Regions from separate parts of the Streptomyces sp. NPDC007164 genome, predicted to be linked through region 3. Evidence: predicted binding sites of a transcription regulator. Region 3 holds the regulator's gene; each other region holds the start of a gene.
What was found. Region 3 encodes HrcA, which represses chaperone genes, less so after heat shock. Its sites were predicted from a motif close to TTNGCACTCNGNNNNNCNGAGTGCNAA; they were not measured.

Region 1 (5,046 bases), on a different contig from region 3:
CACCCGCCCCATTGTGAGCCAGCCGGGTAGACCGCCGGGCCGGGCGGCGGTGTCGGACCGGGAGGCCGATTCCCTGCTGGCAGTATGCGGCGCCATGCAGCTTGTACGACAAAACGTAAAAAACACCATGAAGAGGATCGGATCGGCCACGCCTCGATCCGGGCGAGGGCGGGCCGGTGCGCACCGGCCCGCCCTCGCCGTCCTGGCCGCACTCCTGGTCGCCGCGGTCGGCTCGGGCTGCGACTCCGGGTCCGGCGGGCAGCCGGGCGACATCGAGCACCGGGACCGGCCCCCGGCCGGGAACCCGGGCCCGAACCCGGAGCTGAACCCCGCCGAGACCCCCGGCACGAACCCCGCCGCCGGGCACCCGGGCGGCCCCGGACAGCGCGCCGGCCGGGACCGGGCGCCCGGCGGGGCCCGTGAGAACGCGCAGCTCGGCCCGGCCGTACGGGCGACGCTCGCCAAGAAGTGGGGGCTGGACAAGACGCCGCTGATCGCACCGCGACCGCCCGCCGTGAAGCCGCGCGTCACCACCCGCGAGGGCTTCGAGGTGGAGGGCGGCGACGACTCGCTGCCGCCGGTCTTCACCACCGTCCCGACCAAGGACCGGGTCGTCTTCCTGACGATGGACGACGGCTCCGAGAAGGACCCCGAGCTGTTGCAGATGATGGACGAGCTGGACATCCCGTACAGCGCGTTCCTCAGCGACTACGAGGTGAGCGACAACTACGGGTACTTCGGCGAGGCGCAGCGGCTGGGCGTCGGCCTCAACAATCACACGCTCAACCACCCCTATCTGCCCGGACTTTCGTACGCCGAGCAGGAGCGGGAGATCTGCGGCGAGCAGGAGATCATCGAGAAGCGGTTCGGCAAGCGGCCCACCCTCTTCCGCCCGCCGTACGGCAACTACAACGGCGACACCCTCCGCATCGCCCAGTCCTGCGGGATCAAGGCCGTGCCCCTCTGGAACGCCGAGGCGTTCCCGGACCACATGGAGTGGCGCGAGGAGGACGAGGACCTGCACCCGGGCGACATCATCCTCACTCACTTCCGGGGCCGCGGTGAATGGGACGGCAGCATGACCGACCTGGTCCGGGCGGTCATGAAGACCGTCACGGACCGGGGATACGCCGTGGCCCGGCTGGAGGACTACGTATGAGAAGGGCGCACCGGCTGCTGGCCGGACTGCTGGCGGCCGGTGCGCTCCTCACCACCACCGGCTGCGCGCAGTCGGTGGATCCGATCGAACGGCTGGGCCGCAAGGCCGCGCAGAAGGTGAACCATCCGTCGCGGACGCCGGCGGCGGGCCCGCCCGCGCGGCGGTGCGGAACGGCCCGGCCCGTCCGTACGTTGCCTCCGTGTTGTCCGGACTGCTGTCCGGACCGTGCCCCGGCGGTGACGCCACGATCGTCCGAATTGGCACTCCGCTTGACCGAGTGCTAATCCCGGTCATAGTCTCGGTGCTGGCACTCACCACTGGAGAGTGCCAGCAGTACTGCGCGACTGGCAGGTCCGGCACCCGCGACGACGGATCGACCTGGTCGCCACCCAAGACTGTTACCCCGTGAGATCTCCGAAGGGGGAGACCGGATCGTGTCGACCGCCAGCACCAAGGTTGCGATCAAGCCGCTCGAGGACCGCATTGTGGTCCAGCCGCTCGACGCCGAGCAGACCACGGCCTCCGGCCTGGTCATTCCGGACACCGCCAAGGAGAAGCCCCAGGAGGGCGTCGTCCTGGCCGTGGGCCCGGGCCGCTTCGAGAACGGCGAGCGCCTTCCGCTCGACGTCAAGACCGGCGACGTCGTGCTGTACAGCAAGTACGGCGGCACCGAGGTGAAGTACAACGGCGAGGAGTACCTCGTCCTCTCGGCTCGCGACGTGCTCGCGATCATCGAGAAGTAATTCACCCACGTTTGCTTCTGTTCTGCGCCCCTGGCCCCCTGCGAATAACCAGCCGGGCGGTCGGGGGCGCAGTTCGTTCGAGAGGAAAGCTCAGCTCCCATGGCGAAGATCCTGAAGTTCGACGAGGACGCCCGTCGCGCCCTTGAGCGCGGCGTCAACAAGCTTGCCGACACGGTCAAGGTGACGATCGGCCCCAAGGGCCGCAACGTCGTCATCGACAAGAAGTTCGGCGCTCCCACCATCACCAACGACGGTGTCACCATCGCGCGCGAGGTCGAGCTCGACGACCCGTACGAGAACCTCGGTGCCCAGCTGGTGAAGGAGGTGGCGACCAAGACCAACGACGTCGCGGGTGACGGTACGACCACCGCGACCGTGCTGGCCCAGGCGCTCGTCCGCGAGGGTCTGCGCAACGTCGCCGCCGGTGCTTCCCCGGCCGCCCTGAAGAAGGGCATCGACGCCGCGGTCAAGGCCGTGTCCGAGGAGCTCCTCGCGACCGCCCGGCCGATCGACGACAAGACCGACATCGCCGCCGTGGCCGCGCTCTCCGCGCAGGACCCGCAGGTCGGCGAGCTCATCGCGGACGCGATGGACAAGGTCGGCAAGGACGGTGTCATCACCGTCGAGGAGTCCAACACCTTCGGTCTGGACCTCGACTTCACCGAGGGCATGGCCTTCGACAAGGGCTACCTGTCCCCGTACATGGTGACCGACCAGGAGCGTATGGAGGCCGTCCTCGACGACCCGTACATCCTGATCCACCAGGGCAAGATCGGCTCGATCCAGGAGCTGCTCCCGCTGCTGGAGAAGGTCATCCAGGCCGGTGGCTCCAAGCCGCTGCTGATCATCGCCGAGGACGTCGAGGGCGAGGCGCTGTCGACCCTCGTCGTCAACAAGATCCGTGGCACCTTCAACGCCGTCGCGGTGAAGGCCCCGGGCTTCGGTGACCGCCGCAAGGCCATGCTCGGCGACATCGCCACCCTCACCGGTGCGACCGTCATCGCCGAGGAGGTCGGCCTCAAGCTCGACCAGGCCGGTCTGGACGTGCTGGGCACCGCCCGCCGCGTCACCGTCTCCAAGGACGACACCACGATCGTGGACGGCGGCGGCGAGCCCGGCGACGTCAAGGGCCGGGTCAACCAGATCAAGGCCGAGATCGACGCCACCGACTCCGACTGGGACCGCGAGAAGCTCCAGGAGCGCCTCGCGAAGCTGGCCGGCGGCGTGTGCGTGATCCGCGTCGGTGCCGCCACCGAGGTGGAGCTCAAGGAGAAGAAGCACCGTCTGGAGGACGCCATCTCCGCGACCCGCGCCGCGGTCGAGGAGGGCATCGTCTCCGGTGGTGGCTCCGCTCTGGTCCACGCCGTCAAGGTCCTGGAGGGCAACCTCGACAAGACCGGCGACGAGGCCACCGGTGTCGCGGTCGTGCGCCGCGCCGCCGTCGAGCCGCTGCGCTGGATCGCCGAGAACGCCGGCCTTGAGGGCTACGTCATCACCTCGAAGGTCTCCGAGCTCGACAAGGGCCAGGGCTTCAACGCCGCGACCGGCGAGTACGGCGACCTGGTGAAGGCCGGCGTCATCGACCCGGTCAAGGTCACCCGCTCCGCGCTGGAGAACGCCGCGTCCATCGCGTCGCTGCTGCTCACGACCGAGACCCTGGTCGTCGAGAAGCCGGCCGAGGAAGAGGCCGAGGCCGGCCACGGCGGTCACGGTCACTCGCACTGACGCGTAGCCGCTGAGGGCTCGTGAGCTCTCGGAAGGCCGACAGCCGAAGAAGGCCCCCTGTCCCACCGCCGAGCGGCGGGACAGGGGGCCTTCCGGTGTTCCGGAGCGCGGTTCAGGCCGAGTGGCTCAGGCTCCCGGAGTGCACCGGGTCCGCGAAGGGCAGACCGGCCGCGAACCGCTCCAGCTCGTCCAGTGCCTGGTCCGCCATCCGGTGCAGCTCGTCGCCCAGCGAACCCGCGACGTGCGGGGTGAGCAGCACGTTCGGCAGGGTGTACAACGGCGAGTCGGCGGGCGGCAGTTCGGGGTCCGTCACGTCCAGGACCGCCTGGAGGCGCCCGGCCGTCAGCTCGGGCAGCAGCGCGTCCTCGTCGATCAGCGAACCGCGCGCCGTGTTGATCAGCGTCGTCCCGGGCGCCATCGCGGCCAGCTGCGCCGCGCCGATCAGATGGTGGGTCTCCGGCAGCTGGGGCGCGTGCACCGAGACGACGGAGCTGCTCGCGCACAGCTCGTCGAGGGAGGTGAGCCGTACGCCGAGCCGGGCCGCCTCCGGGCCGTCCACGTACGGGTCGTACAGCAGCACGTCCAGGTCGAAGGGGCGCAGCAGCTCGATCACGCGCCGGCCGATCCGGGAGGCGCCGACGATGCCGACGGTACGGCGGTAGTTGCCGGCCCCGTCGAGCTCCGCGAGCCAGTCGTGGTCGGCGCGCAGCTCGCGGTAGCGCTCCGCGGAGCGCAGGATCCGCTTGCCGGCGAACAGGATCGCGGCGAGGGTGAATTCGGCGACCGGCAGGGCGTTGGCCCCGGCCGTCGATGTGACGGTGATGCCGCGTTCCCAGCAGGCGTCGGTGATGTGGTGCTTCACGGAACCCGCGGCGTGCACCACGGCCCGCAGCCGGGGTGCGGCGGCCAGCACCCCGGCGGTGAGCGGTGTCGCGCCCCAGCAGGTGAACAGCACCTCGGCCTCGGCGAGCGCGGCGGCCACCTCGGGCGTCGGGTCGGCCAGGTCGTGGGCGACGAAGGCCGGGTCGGTACGGGTGAGGGCGGCCAGCCGGGTGCGGTGGCGGTCGGCGAGGAGGCGGTCGGCGATGCCGGGCCCCATCGCGAGCAGGGCCGTCGGCCGGTTGTCAGTGGCGTGGGGCATGGTGGAACTCGTACTCCTCAGGGCTCGCGGTGAGGTCACTTGACGCTGCCGGCGGTCAGTCCGGCCTTCCAGTGCCGCTGCAGCGAGACGAAGGCGACGATCAGGGGGATGACGGCGAGGAGCGACCCGGTGACGACGAGCGGGTAGAAGCTCGGTTCGCCGTGGGTGTTGGTGTTCCAGGAGTACAGACCGAGGCTCAGCGGGAAGAGCTTGCGGTCCGAGAGCATCACGAGGGGGAGGAAGAAGTTGTTCCAGATCGCGGTGAACTGGAAGAGGAA
Region 2 (5,046 bases), on a different contig from region 3:
GCCACAGCGCTCATCCAGAGGGACTGAGGGAACGGCCCGTTGAAGTCCCGGCAACCCTCCCGCCGACCGCGAGGTCAGGTGGGGAAGGTGCCAATTCCGTCTCGTGGCGAAACGCGCCGCGAGGAAGATGAGGAGAAAGGGCCTCGCCACCATGGCTGCGCAGACCGTTGCAGTAAGCACCAATTCCTCCGCCGACGCCCGATCCGTCGACCTCGGCCCCGCCTCGGGCCTTTCCTGCCGCGAGTGCGGCGAGCGATTCGAACTCGGCCCCATTTTCGCCTGCGCGTCCTGTTTCGGGCCGCTCGAAGTCGCGTACGACCTGCCGAGCGGCTCTCCCGAAGAGCTGAAGAAGCGCATCGAGGCGGGCCCGGCCAACATCTGGCGCTACGCGCCGCTGCTGCCGGTCCCCGCCGACGTCGCCGAGAAGCCGAACCTGAACCCCGGCTGGACCAAGCTCGTCCAGGCCGACAACCTCGCCCGTGAGCTCGGCGTCGAGCAGGGCAAGCTGTTCGTCAAGGACGACTCCGGCAACCCCACGCACTCCTTCAAGGACCGGGTCGTCGCCCAGGCCATCGAGGCCGCCCGCGCCTTCGGCTTCACCACCCTCTCCTGCTCCTCCACCGGCAACCTCGCCGGTGCCGTCGGCGCCGCCGCCGCCCGCGCCGGCTTCCGCTCCTGCGTGTTCATCCCGCACGACCTGGAGCAGGGCAAGGTCGTCATGGCCGCGGTGTACGGCGGGGAACTGGTCGGCATCGAGGGCAACTACGACGACGTCAACCGCTTCTGTTCCGAGCTCATCGGCGACCCGCTCGGCGAGGGCTGGGGCTTCGTCAACGTCAACCTGCGGCCGTACTACGGCGAGGGCTCCAAGACCCTGGCGTACGAGATCTGCGAGCAACTCGGCTGGCGGCTCCCGGACCAGCTGGTCATCCCGATCGCGTCCGGCTCGCAGTTCACCAAGATCGACAAGGGGCTCCAGGAGCTGATCAAGCTCGGCCTGGTCGAGGACAAGCCGTACAAGCTCTTCGGCGCCCAGGCCGAGGGCTGCTCCCCGGTCTCGGTCGCGTACAAGGGCGGCCACGACGTCGTCCGGCCGCAGAAGCCGAACACGATCGCCAAGTCCCTGGCGATCGGCAACCCGGCCGACGGCCCGTACGTCCTGGACATCGCCCGCCGCACCGGCGGCGCCGTGGAGGACGTGAACGACGAGCAGGTCGTCGACGCGATCAAGCTGCTGGCGCGCACCGAGGGCATCTTCGCGGAGACGGCGGGCGGTGTGACGGTCGGCGTGACGAAGAAGCTCATCGAGGCCGGTCTGATCGACCCGTCGCTGACCACCGTCGTACTCAACACGGGTGACGGTCTCAAGACCCTCGACGCGGTGGCCGAAACCTCTCAGGCGACCGCGACGATCCGTCCCAGCCTGGACGCGTTCCGCGCCGCCGGCCTCGCCACCAGCTGACCACCCGAGACTTCAGGAAGGGCACCCGCCATGAGCGTCAAGGTCCGCATCCCCACCATCCTCCGTACCTACACGGGCGGCCAGGCCGAGGTCCCGGCCGAGGGCTCGACCCTCTCCCAGGTCATCGAGTCCCTGGAGCAGAACCACCCGGGCATCGCCGCCCGCGTCCTGGACGACCAGGGCAAGCTGCGCCGCTTCGTGAACGTGTACGTCAACGACGACGACGTGCGCTTCGAGGGCGGCCTGGAGACCGCGACGCCCGACGGCGCCGGCATCTCGATCATCCCGGCGGTGGCGGGCGGCTGCTGACGCCCCGTCCGGCCGCATCGCGTTATCGAATTGCCCCCTCCGCGTTTGAAGCGGAGGGGGCAATTCTGCATGGTTGAGCGGGGTACAGTGTGGGAAGTCCCCCCAGCTGCCCCGCGCCGCCCGCATATGAGAATGCGCCTGGTCGCGACAAGATGCAGCCAAAGTGTGTGTTGCCCTTGCGGCATAAGTCGCCTTTGCCTGGCCCGACTTGCCCAGGAACCTCATGAATCGCGCATATTCGGGCGTTCGGCGCGGCCGAGAATTCTCGTCCGATTGACCTGTTGCAGAGGGCAGTTGGGCAGATACATTCAGCCGCGGTCGACGCGTTCCGGCGCACACACCCTCTCCTGTCGGAGGGTGAGTTCTGACCCGGGTCCGCGAAGTGCGGTCCTGCGCAAGGGCCAGTAATAGGGGAGTTAGGCATGGCTCAGGGCACCGTCAAGTGGTTCAACGCGGAGAAGGGGTACGGCTTCATCGCGGTCGACGGTGGTGCGGATGTTTTCGTCCACTACAGCGCGATCCAGATGGACGGGTACCGCACCCTCGAAGAGGGTCAGCGAGTTGAATTCGAGATCTCGCAGGGCCAGAAGGGGCCGCAGGCAGACATGGTCAAGCTCGCCGTCGGCTGAGTTCGGCGCGGTCGGCCAACGACACCACTCACGCGCTGAGGGCCCGTACCCCGGGGGTACGGGCCCTCAGCGCGTCCTGACGCGCGCCGGGTGTTGTCCGCAGCTCTGCACGGCCTTCGTCCGCAGCCCTGCGCGACCCTCGTCCGCAGCCCTGCACGGCCCTCGCCCACAGCCGCCGCGGCCCTCGTCCACAGCCCTCCACGGCCGTCCGCCGTTGTCCACATCCGGAGGGGGACGCTTGCACTCTCGGGGGTCGAGTGCTAATCATTGCGTTAGCACTCTCCAGGTGAGAGTGACAGAACTTGGACCGGGCCGGTGAGGCCCGCAGGTCGGTGGGGCAAGGAACCGCCGGTCACGCAGGCCGTCCGTCGCGGGCGCCACTCGGTCCGGAGAAATCCACCCCTGTCCGGGAGGACCACTTCACATGGCCAAGATCATCGCGTTCGACGAGGAGGCCCGGCGCGGTCTCGAGCGCGGCATGAACCAGCTCGCCGACGCCGTCAAGGTCACCCTTGGCCCCAAGGGTCGCAACGTCGTCCTTGAGAAGAAGTGGGGCGCCCCCACGATCACCAACGATGGTGTTTCCATCGCCAAGGAGATCGAGCTGGAGGACCCGTACGAGAAGATCGGTGCGGAGCTGGTCAAGGAGGTCGCCAAGAAGACGGACGACGTCGCCGGCGACGGTACGACCACCGCCACCGTTCTCGCCCAGGCTCTCGTCCGCGAGGGTCTGCGCAACGTCGCCGCGGGTGCCAACCCGATGGCCCTCAAGCGGGGTATCGAGAAGGCCGTCGAGGCCGTCTCCGCCGCCCTCCTGGAGCAGGCCAAGGACGTGGAGACCAAGGAGCAGATCGCTTCGACAGCCTCCATCTCCGCCGCCGACACCCAGATCGGCGAGCTCATCGCCGAGGCCATGGACAAGGTCGGCAAGGAAGGCGTCATCACCGTCGAGGAGTCCCAGACCTTCGGTCTGGAGCTGGAGCTCACCGAGGGTATGCGCTTCGACAAGGGCTACATCTCGGCGTACTTCGCCACCGACATGGAGCGCATGGAGTCGTCCCTGGACGACCCGTACATCCTGATCGTCAACTCGAAGATCAGCAACGTGAAGGACCTCCTTCCGCTGCTGGAGAAGGTCATGCAGTCCGGCAAGCCGCTGCTGATCATCGCCGAGGACGTCGAGGGCGAGGCCCTGTCGACCCTGGTCGTCAACAAGATCCGTGGCACCTTCAAGTCCGTCGCCGTCAAGGCCCCGGGCTTCGGTGACCGCCGCAAGGCCATGCTCGGCGACATCGCCATCCTCACCGGTGGCACCGTCATCTCCGAGGAGGTCGGCCTCAAGCTGGAGAACGCCGGTCTCGACCTGCTTGGCCGCGCCCGCAAGGTCGTCATCACCAAGGACGAGACGACCATCGTCGACGGTGCCGGTGACAGCGACCAGGTCCAGGGCCGGGTCAACCAGATCCGCGCCGAGATCGAGAACTCCGACTCGGACTACGACCGCGAGAAGCTCCAGGAGCGCCTCGCGAAGCTGGCCGGCGGCGTGGCCGTCATCAAGGCCGGTGCCGCGACCGAGGTCGAGCTCAAGGAGCGCAAGCACCGCATCGAGGACGCGGTGCGCAACGCCAAGGCCGCCGTCGAGGAGGGCATCGTCGCCGGTGGTGGCGTGGCTCTGCTCCAGGCCTCGGCCGTCTTCGAGAAGCTGGAGCTCTCGGGTGACGAGGCGACCGGCGCCAACGCCGTCAAGCTGGCGCTGGAGGCCCCGCTCAAGCAGATCGCCGTCAACGGTGGTCTTGAGGGCGGCGTCGTCGTCGAGAAGGTGCGCAACCTGGCCGTCGGCCACGGTCTGAACGCCGCGACCGGCGAGTACGTCGACATGATCGCCGAGGGCATCCTCGACCCGGCGAAGGTCACGCGTTCCGCTCTGCAGAACGCCGCGTCCATCGCCGCGCTGTTCCTCACCACCGAGGCCGTCATCGCCGACAAGCCGGAGAAGGCCTCCGCGGCCGCTCCGGGCGGCATGCCGGGCGGTGACATGGACTTCTGATCCTGACGGATCGGTAGTTCCGGCACAGCTTCGCAGCTCTGCCGCGTGGGCCCCGGGACCATTTCGGTCCCGGGGCCCACGTGCGTCTCCCGCCCGTCCTGCGTGCTACCGGGCGAACAACAGCTCCGGGAAGCGTTCGGAGGGCCCGTCGAGTAGCCGGTCGTCGTGCCCGCGCAGCCACCGGTCGAAGAGCGACGCCACGTACGCCCGATTCGCGGCCGGTGCGCGGCCCGGGCTCCCCATAGGTCTGCGGCGGGCGCACCCACGATGCCCGCCGGAGCATCGTGAGCGCGTGACACCGCAGTCCCCATTCCGTCATGAGCCCCCTGGCTCCCCGGTATGAGACAAGGGGCAGGGCGGGCACGGCGGTCAGGGCGACGCGCCGTGCTACGGCAGGCGGTCGAGCAGCCAGGTGCAGAGTTCCTCCGTCACCAGGGTGTGTCCCTCGTTCCGGGAAGCGAACTTGAACTCGTCCAGCCCGCCGATGCCTTCCGGGAGCGAGGAGATGTCCTGGTACAGGCTCTCGTCCGTGTCCGGGTCGGCGACGTCGACCGCGCTGACGGACGGTACGAAGCAGTGCGACCGGATGCGCACATCGG
Region 3 (5,046 bases):
GCCGTACGAGCGGGGGCGGGCGGTCCTGACCTTGCGGGGGCGGTTGCTGGCGGACGCGGTGGTGCGGGATCTGGTGGACTGAGGTGCGGGGGCGGGTGCCGGGGCGGTGCGGTGGGGTGGGGTGCGCCTGCGGCGGGCCTGGTCCCCTTGCCCGCCCCTTCCCGTAACCGGGGGCTCTGCCCCCGGACCCCCGCTCCTCAATCGCCGGAGGGGCTGGGATGGTGTCTGCCGGGGGACGGGGGGATGGTGTCCGCCGGAGAGGCAGAGGGCGGCCGGAGGGGCTGCCGGAGGGCTACTCCGCCGGCGCCGTCACGAAGTCGATCAGGTGTTCCACCGAGCCCAGCAGAGCCGGTTCCAGGTCGCGGTACGAGTGGACCTTGGACAGGATGTGCTGCCAGGCCGCGCCGGTGTTCTCCGGCCAGCCCAGGGCGCGGCACACGCCCGTCTTCCAGTCCTGGCCGCGCGGCACCACCGGCCAGGCCGTGATGCCCACGGAGGACGGCTTCACGGCCTCCCACACGTCGATGTACGGGTGGCCGACCACCAGTACGTTCTCGTCCGTGACCTGATCGGCGATCCGGGACTCCTTGGAGCCGGGGACCAGGTGGTCGACCAGGACGCCCAGCCTGGCGTCCGGGCCGGGGGAGAACTCGCGCACGACGGCGGGGAGGTCGTCGACGCCCTCCAGGTACTCGACGACCACGCCCTCGATCCGCAGGTCGTCGCCCCAGACCCGCTCGACCAGCTCCGCGTCGTGCCGGCCCTCCACGTAGATCCGGCCCGCCCGCGCGACCCGGGCACGCGCGCCGGGGACCGCGACCGAACCCGAGGCCGTGCGCGCGGGGCGCACCGCAGCGGCGGCCGAGGGGCGTACGAGGGTGACCACCCGGCCCTCCAGCAGGAAGCCGCGCGGTTCCATCGGGAACACCCGGTGCTTGCCGAAGCGGTCCTCCAGGGTCACCGTCGGACCCTGGGCCGTCTTCTCACAGCGGATCACCGCACCGCAGTATCCGGTGGAGATCTCCTCCACGACCAGATCGGCTTCGGCGGGGACCTCGGGAACGGGGGCGGACCTCTTCCACGGCGGGGTCAGGTCCGGCTGGTAGCTGCGCATCGGACGACGATAGGACGGCGAGGGCCTGTCCGGTGGACCGGGGCCGGTCACGACACGCCGAAGCGCACGGCCAGTTGTTCGCGCTGATCGCGTACGAACGCCGCGTCCACCACCGCCCCGTGCCCCGGCACGTACACCGCGTCCTCGCCGCCCAGCGCCAGCAGCCGGTCCAGCGAGGCCGGCCAGCGGGACGGGAAGGCGTCCCGGCCCGCCTGCGGTTCGCCGGACTCCTCGACCAGGTCCCCGCAGAACACGACCGCGGGGGAGCCGGGGACCACCGCCACCAGGTCGTGGCCGCTGTGCGCGGGGCCCACGTCGGCCAGCAGCACCTCGCGCCCGCCGCCCAGGTCGACCGTCCACTCGCCGCACACCTCGTGCCGCGGCGCGACCAGCGCGTCCACGGCCTCTGCCGCGTCGTGCTCGCCGACCCCGTGGCGCACGGCCGAGGTGTGCAGCTCGTCCGCCCCGTCCTTCAGCAGCGCGGTCATGCCGACCGCCCCGTACACCTGGGCGCCGGAGAACGCGGCGGTGCCCAGCACATGGTCGAAATGGGGATGGCTGAGTGCGATATGCGTCACCCTCCGGCCGAGCAGAGCCTGCGCCTGGGCCCGCACCTCGGCGCCCTCACGGAGCGTCGATCCGGTGTCGTAGAGGAGCACGCCGTCCGTTCCGGCCACCAGTGCCACCGTCGCGTCCCACCCGGGAAGGCGCCGCCGGCCCACTCCGTGACCGAGTCGTTCCCAGCCGAACTCTTCCCAAGAGGCGTCCATACCGTGACGCTATCGGCAAACCACCTGGGAGGTCTCGCGGTAGCGTGGCCGGTCGCCCTTGCTAGGTCCCCACTCGGCCGCCGTACACTGGCCGGGGGGTTGCTGGCACTCGCGATGACAGAGTGCCAGGCGGATTCCTGGGCAGAGAAACGGGAACGACCCGAGAACCAACGAGGAACACAGCTGGAGGTGTGCGCGATGCTCAGCGAACGCAGACTCGAAGTGCTTCGCGCCATCGTCCAGGACTATGTCGGCACGGAGGAGCCCGTCGGCTCCAAGGCGCTCACCGAGCGGCACAAGCTGGGGGTCTCCCCGGCGACCGTCCGCAACGACATGGCGGTGCTGGAGGACGAGGGCTTCATCGCCCAGCCCCACACCAGCGCGGGACGCATCCCGACGGACAAGGGCTACCGGCTCTTCGTCGACAGGCTCGCGGGGGTCAAGCCCCTCTCGTCGCCGGAGCGCCGCGCCATCCACAATTTCCTCGACGGCGCGGTCGACCTCGACGACGTCGTGGGCCGCACCGTACGGCTGCTCGCGCAGCTGACCCGGCAGGTCGCCATCGTGCAGTACCCCTCGCTGACCCGGTCGACGGTCCGGCACGTGGAGCTGCTCTCGCTGGCCGCCGCCCGGCTGATGCTCGTGCTCATCACGGACACCGGCCGGGTCGAACAGCGCATGATCGACTGCCCTGCCCCGTTCGGCGAGACCTCTCTCGCCGATCTGCGGGCCCGGCTCAACAGCCGGGTCGTCGGACGCCGCTTCGCGGACGTCCCGCAGCTGGTGCAGGACCTGCCGGAATCCTTCGAGAGCGAGGACCGGGGAACCGTGTCCACCGTGCTCTCCACCCTGCTCGAAACCCTCGTCGAGGAGACGGAGGAGCGGCTGATGATCGGCGGCACCTCCAACCTCACCCGCTTCGGACACGACTTCCCGGTGATGATCCGGCCGGTGCTGGAGGCACTGGAGGAGCAGGTCGTGCTGCTGAAGCTGCTCGGCGAGGCCAAGGACTCGGGCATGACCGTACGTATCGGGCACGAGAACGCCCACGAGGGGCTCAACTCCACGTCCGTCGTCGCGGTCGGCTACGGTTCGGGCGACGAGGCAGTCGCCAAACTCGGCGTGGTCGGACCGACCCGCATGGACTACCCCGGAACGATGGGAGCGGTACGCGCAGTGGCACGTTACGTCGGACAGATCCTGGCGGAGTCGTAAGTGGCCACGGACTACTACGCCGTACTCGGCGTGCGCCGCGACGCATCTCAGGACGAGATCAAGAAGGCATTCCGTCGGCTCGCCCGCGAGCTGCACCCGGATGTGAACCCCGATCCGAAGACCCAGGAGCGGTTCAAGGAGATCAACGCCGCCTACGAGGTGCTGTCGGACCCGCAGAAGAAGCAGGTCTACGACCTCGGCGGCGACCCGCTGTCCGCCTCCGGCGGCGGTGGCGCGGGCGGATTCGGACAGGGCGGCTTCGGCAACTTCTCCGACATCATGGACGCGTTCTTCGGCACGTCGTCGCAGCGCGGACCCCGTTCGCGCACCCGGCGCGGCCAGGACGCGATGATCCGGCTGGAGATCGATCTCGCCGAGGCGGCGTTCGGCACCACCAAGGACATCCAGGTCGACACGGCAGTCGTCTGCACGACCTGCAGCGGCGAGGGGGCCGCCCCCGGCACCTCCGCGCAGACCTGTGACATGTGCCGCGGCCGCGGCGAGGTCTCCCAGGTCACCCGGTCCTTCCTCGGCCAGGTCATGACCTCGCGGCCCTGCCCGCAGTGCCAGGGCTTCGGCACGGTCGTGCCGACCCCGTGCCCGGAGTGCGCCGGCGACGGCCGCATCCGCTCGCGGCGCACGCTCACCGTGAAGATCCCCGCCGGAGTCGACAACGGCACCCGCATCCAGCTCGCGGGTGAGGGCGAGGTCGGCCCCGGCGGCGGCCCGGCCGGCGATCTGTACGTGGAGATCCACGAGCTCTCGCACGCGGTGTTCCAGCGCCGCGGCGACGACCTGCACTGCACGGTCACCATCCCCATGACGGCGGGCGCGCTCGGCACCAAGGTGCCGCTGGAGACGCTCGACGGCCTGGAGGAGGTCGACATCCGGCCGGGCACCCAGTCCGGCCAGTCGGTCCCGCTGCACGGCCGCGGCATCACGCATCTGCGGGGCGGCGGGCGCGGCGACCTGATCGTGCACGTCGAGGTGATGACCCCGACGAAGATGGAACCGGAGCAGGAGCGACTGCTGCGCGAGCTGGCGAAGATGCGCGGCGAGGAGCGGCCCACCGGCCAGTTCCAGCCCGGCCAGCAGGGGCTGTTCTCCCGGCTGAAGGACGCCTTCAACGGCCGCTGACCAACCCCGCAAGCCGTTCCCGGACGCCGGACGGACCCGCTCGACGGGACCGTCCGGCGTTTGAGTTCCGACCCGTCCGGCGTTTGAGTACAAAGCGGACCCCGGGCCGGGCGTCCCGGGCGGCCCGGGACGTGACACGATGCGGTCATGTCATCCGCGTTGACCGATCTCTGCCGGTATCCGATCGTGCAGGCCCCGATGGCGGGGGGCACGTCCTGTCCCCAGCTCGTCGCGGCCGTCTCCGAGGCGGGCGGGCTCGGTTTTCTCGCCGCCGGGTACAAGACGGCGGACGGCATGTACAACGAGATCAAACAGCTGCGCGGGCTGACCGGCCGGCCCTTCGGCGTCAATCTCTTCATGCCGCAGCCGGGACTCGCCGACCCGAGCGCAGTCGAGGTGTACCGGCACCAGCTCGCGGGCGAGGCCGCCTGGTACGAGACCCCGCTCGGCGACCCGGACTCCAGCGGCGACGACGGCTACGACGCCAAGCTGGCCATACTCCTGGACGACCCGGTCCCGGCCGTCTCGTTCACCTTCGGCTGCCCGACCCGCGACACCCTCGACGCGTTCGCCGGCGTCGGCACGTACACCGTCGTGACGGTCACCACGCCCGAGGAGGCCCAGACCGCCCAGTGGGCGGGCGCCGACGCGGTCTGCGTCCAGGGCGTCGAGGCGGGCGGCCACCAGTCCACCCACCGCGACGACCCGCAGACCGACGGCGCCGGAATCGGGCTGCTCTCGCTGGTGTCGCAGGTCCGCGAGACCGTGCAGATACCGATCGTCGCCACCGGCGGGCTGATGCGCGGATCC

Region 1: groES (co-chaperone GroES) is a predicted target of HrcA. The motif match lies at 1,417-1,443, and genes of this name have one in related genera.
Region 2: groL (chaperonin GroEL) is a predicted target of HrcA. The motif match lies at 2,638-2,664, and genes of this name have one in related genera.

Annotation. Positions count from the first base shown of each region.
Region 1 is NZ_JBEYFB010000001.1:349,141-354,186, reverse strand. It holds gene ABZ622_RS01445 (SAM-dependent methyltransferase) at 1-12, opposite strand, end outside; gene ABZ622_RS01440 (polysaccharide deacetylase family protein) at 128-1,159, shown strand; partial or broken gene ABZ622_RS01435 (polysaccharide deacetylase family protein) at 1,156-1,281, shown strand; gene groES (co-chaperone GroES) at 1,594-1,902, shown strand; gene groL (chaperonin GroEL) at 2,002-3,627, shown strand; gene ABZ622_RS01420 (hydroxyacid dehydrogenase) at 3,740-4,768, opposite strand; gene ABZ622_RS01415 (carbohydrate ABC transporter permease) at 4,804-5,046, opposite strand, start outside.
Region 2 is NZ_JBEYFB010000001.1:765,648-770,693, reverse strand. It holds SAM riboswitch class I at 8-134, shown strand; gene thrC (threonine synthase) at 152-1,462, shown strand; gene ABZ622_RS03525 (MoaD/ThiS family protein) at 1,493-1,771, shown strand; gene ABZ622_RS03520 (cold-shock protein) at 2,194-2,400, shown strand; gene groL (chaperonin GroEL) at 2,825-4,447, shown strand; gene ABZ622_RS03510 (hypothetical protein) at 4,835-5,046, opposite strand, start outside.
Region 3 is NZ_JBEYFB010000009.1:139,448-144,493, forward strand. It holds gene hemW (radical SAM family heme chaperone HemW) at 1-82, shown strand, start outside; gene ABZ622_RS15255 (DUF3097 domain-containing protein) at 293-1,114, opposite strand; gene ABZ622_RS15260 (MBL fold metallo-hydrolase) at 1,162-1,884, opposite strand; gene hrcA (heat-inducible transcriptional repressor HrcA) at 2,083-3,099, shown strand; gene dnaJ (molecular chaperone DnaJ) at 3,100-4,236, shown strand; gene ABZ622_RS15275 (nitronate monooxygenase) at 4,384-5,046, shown strand, end outside.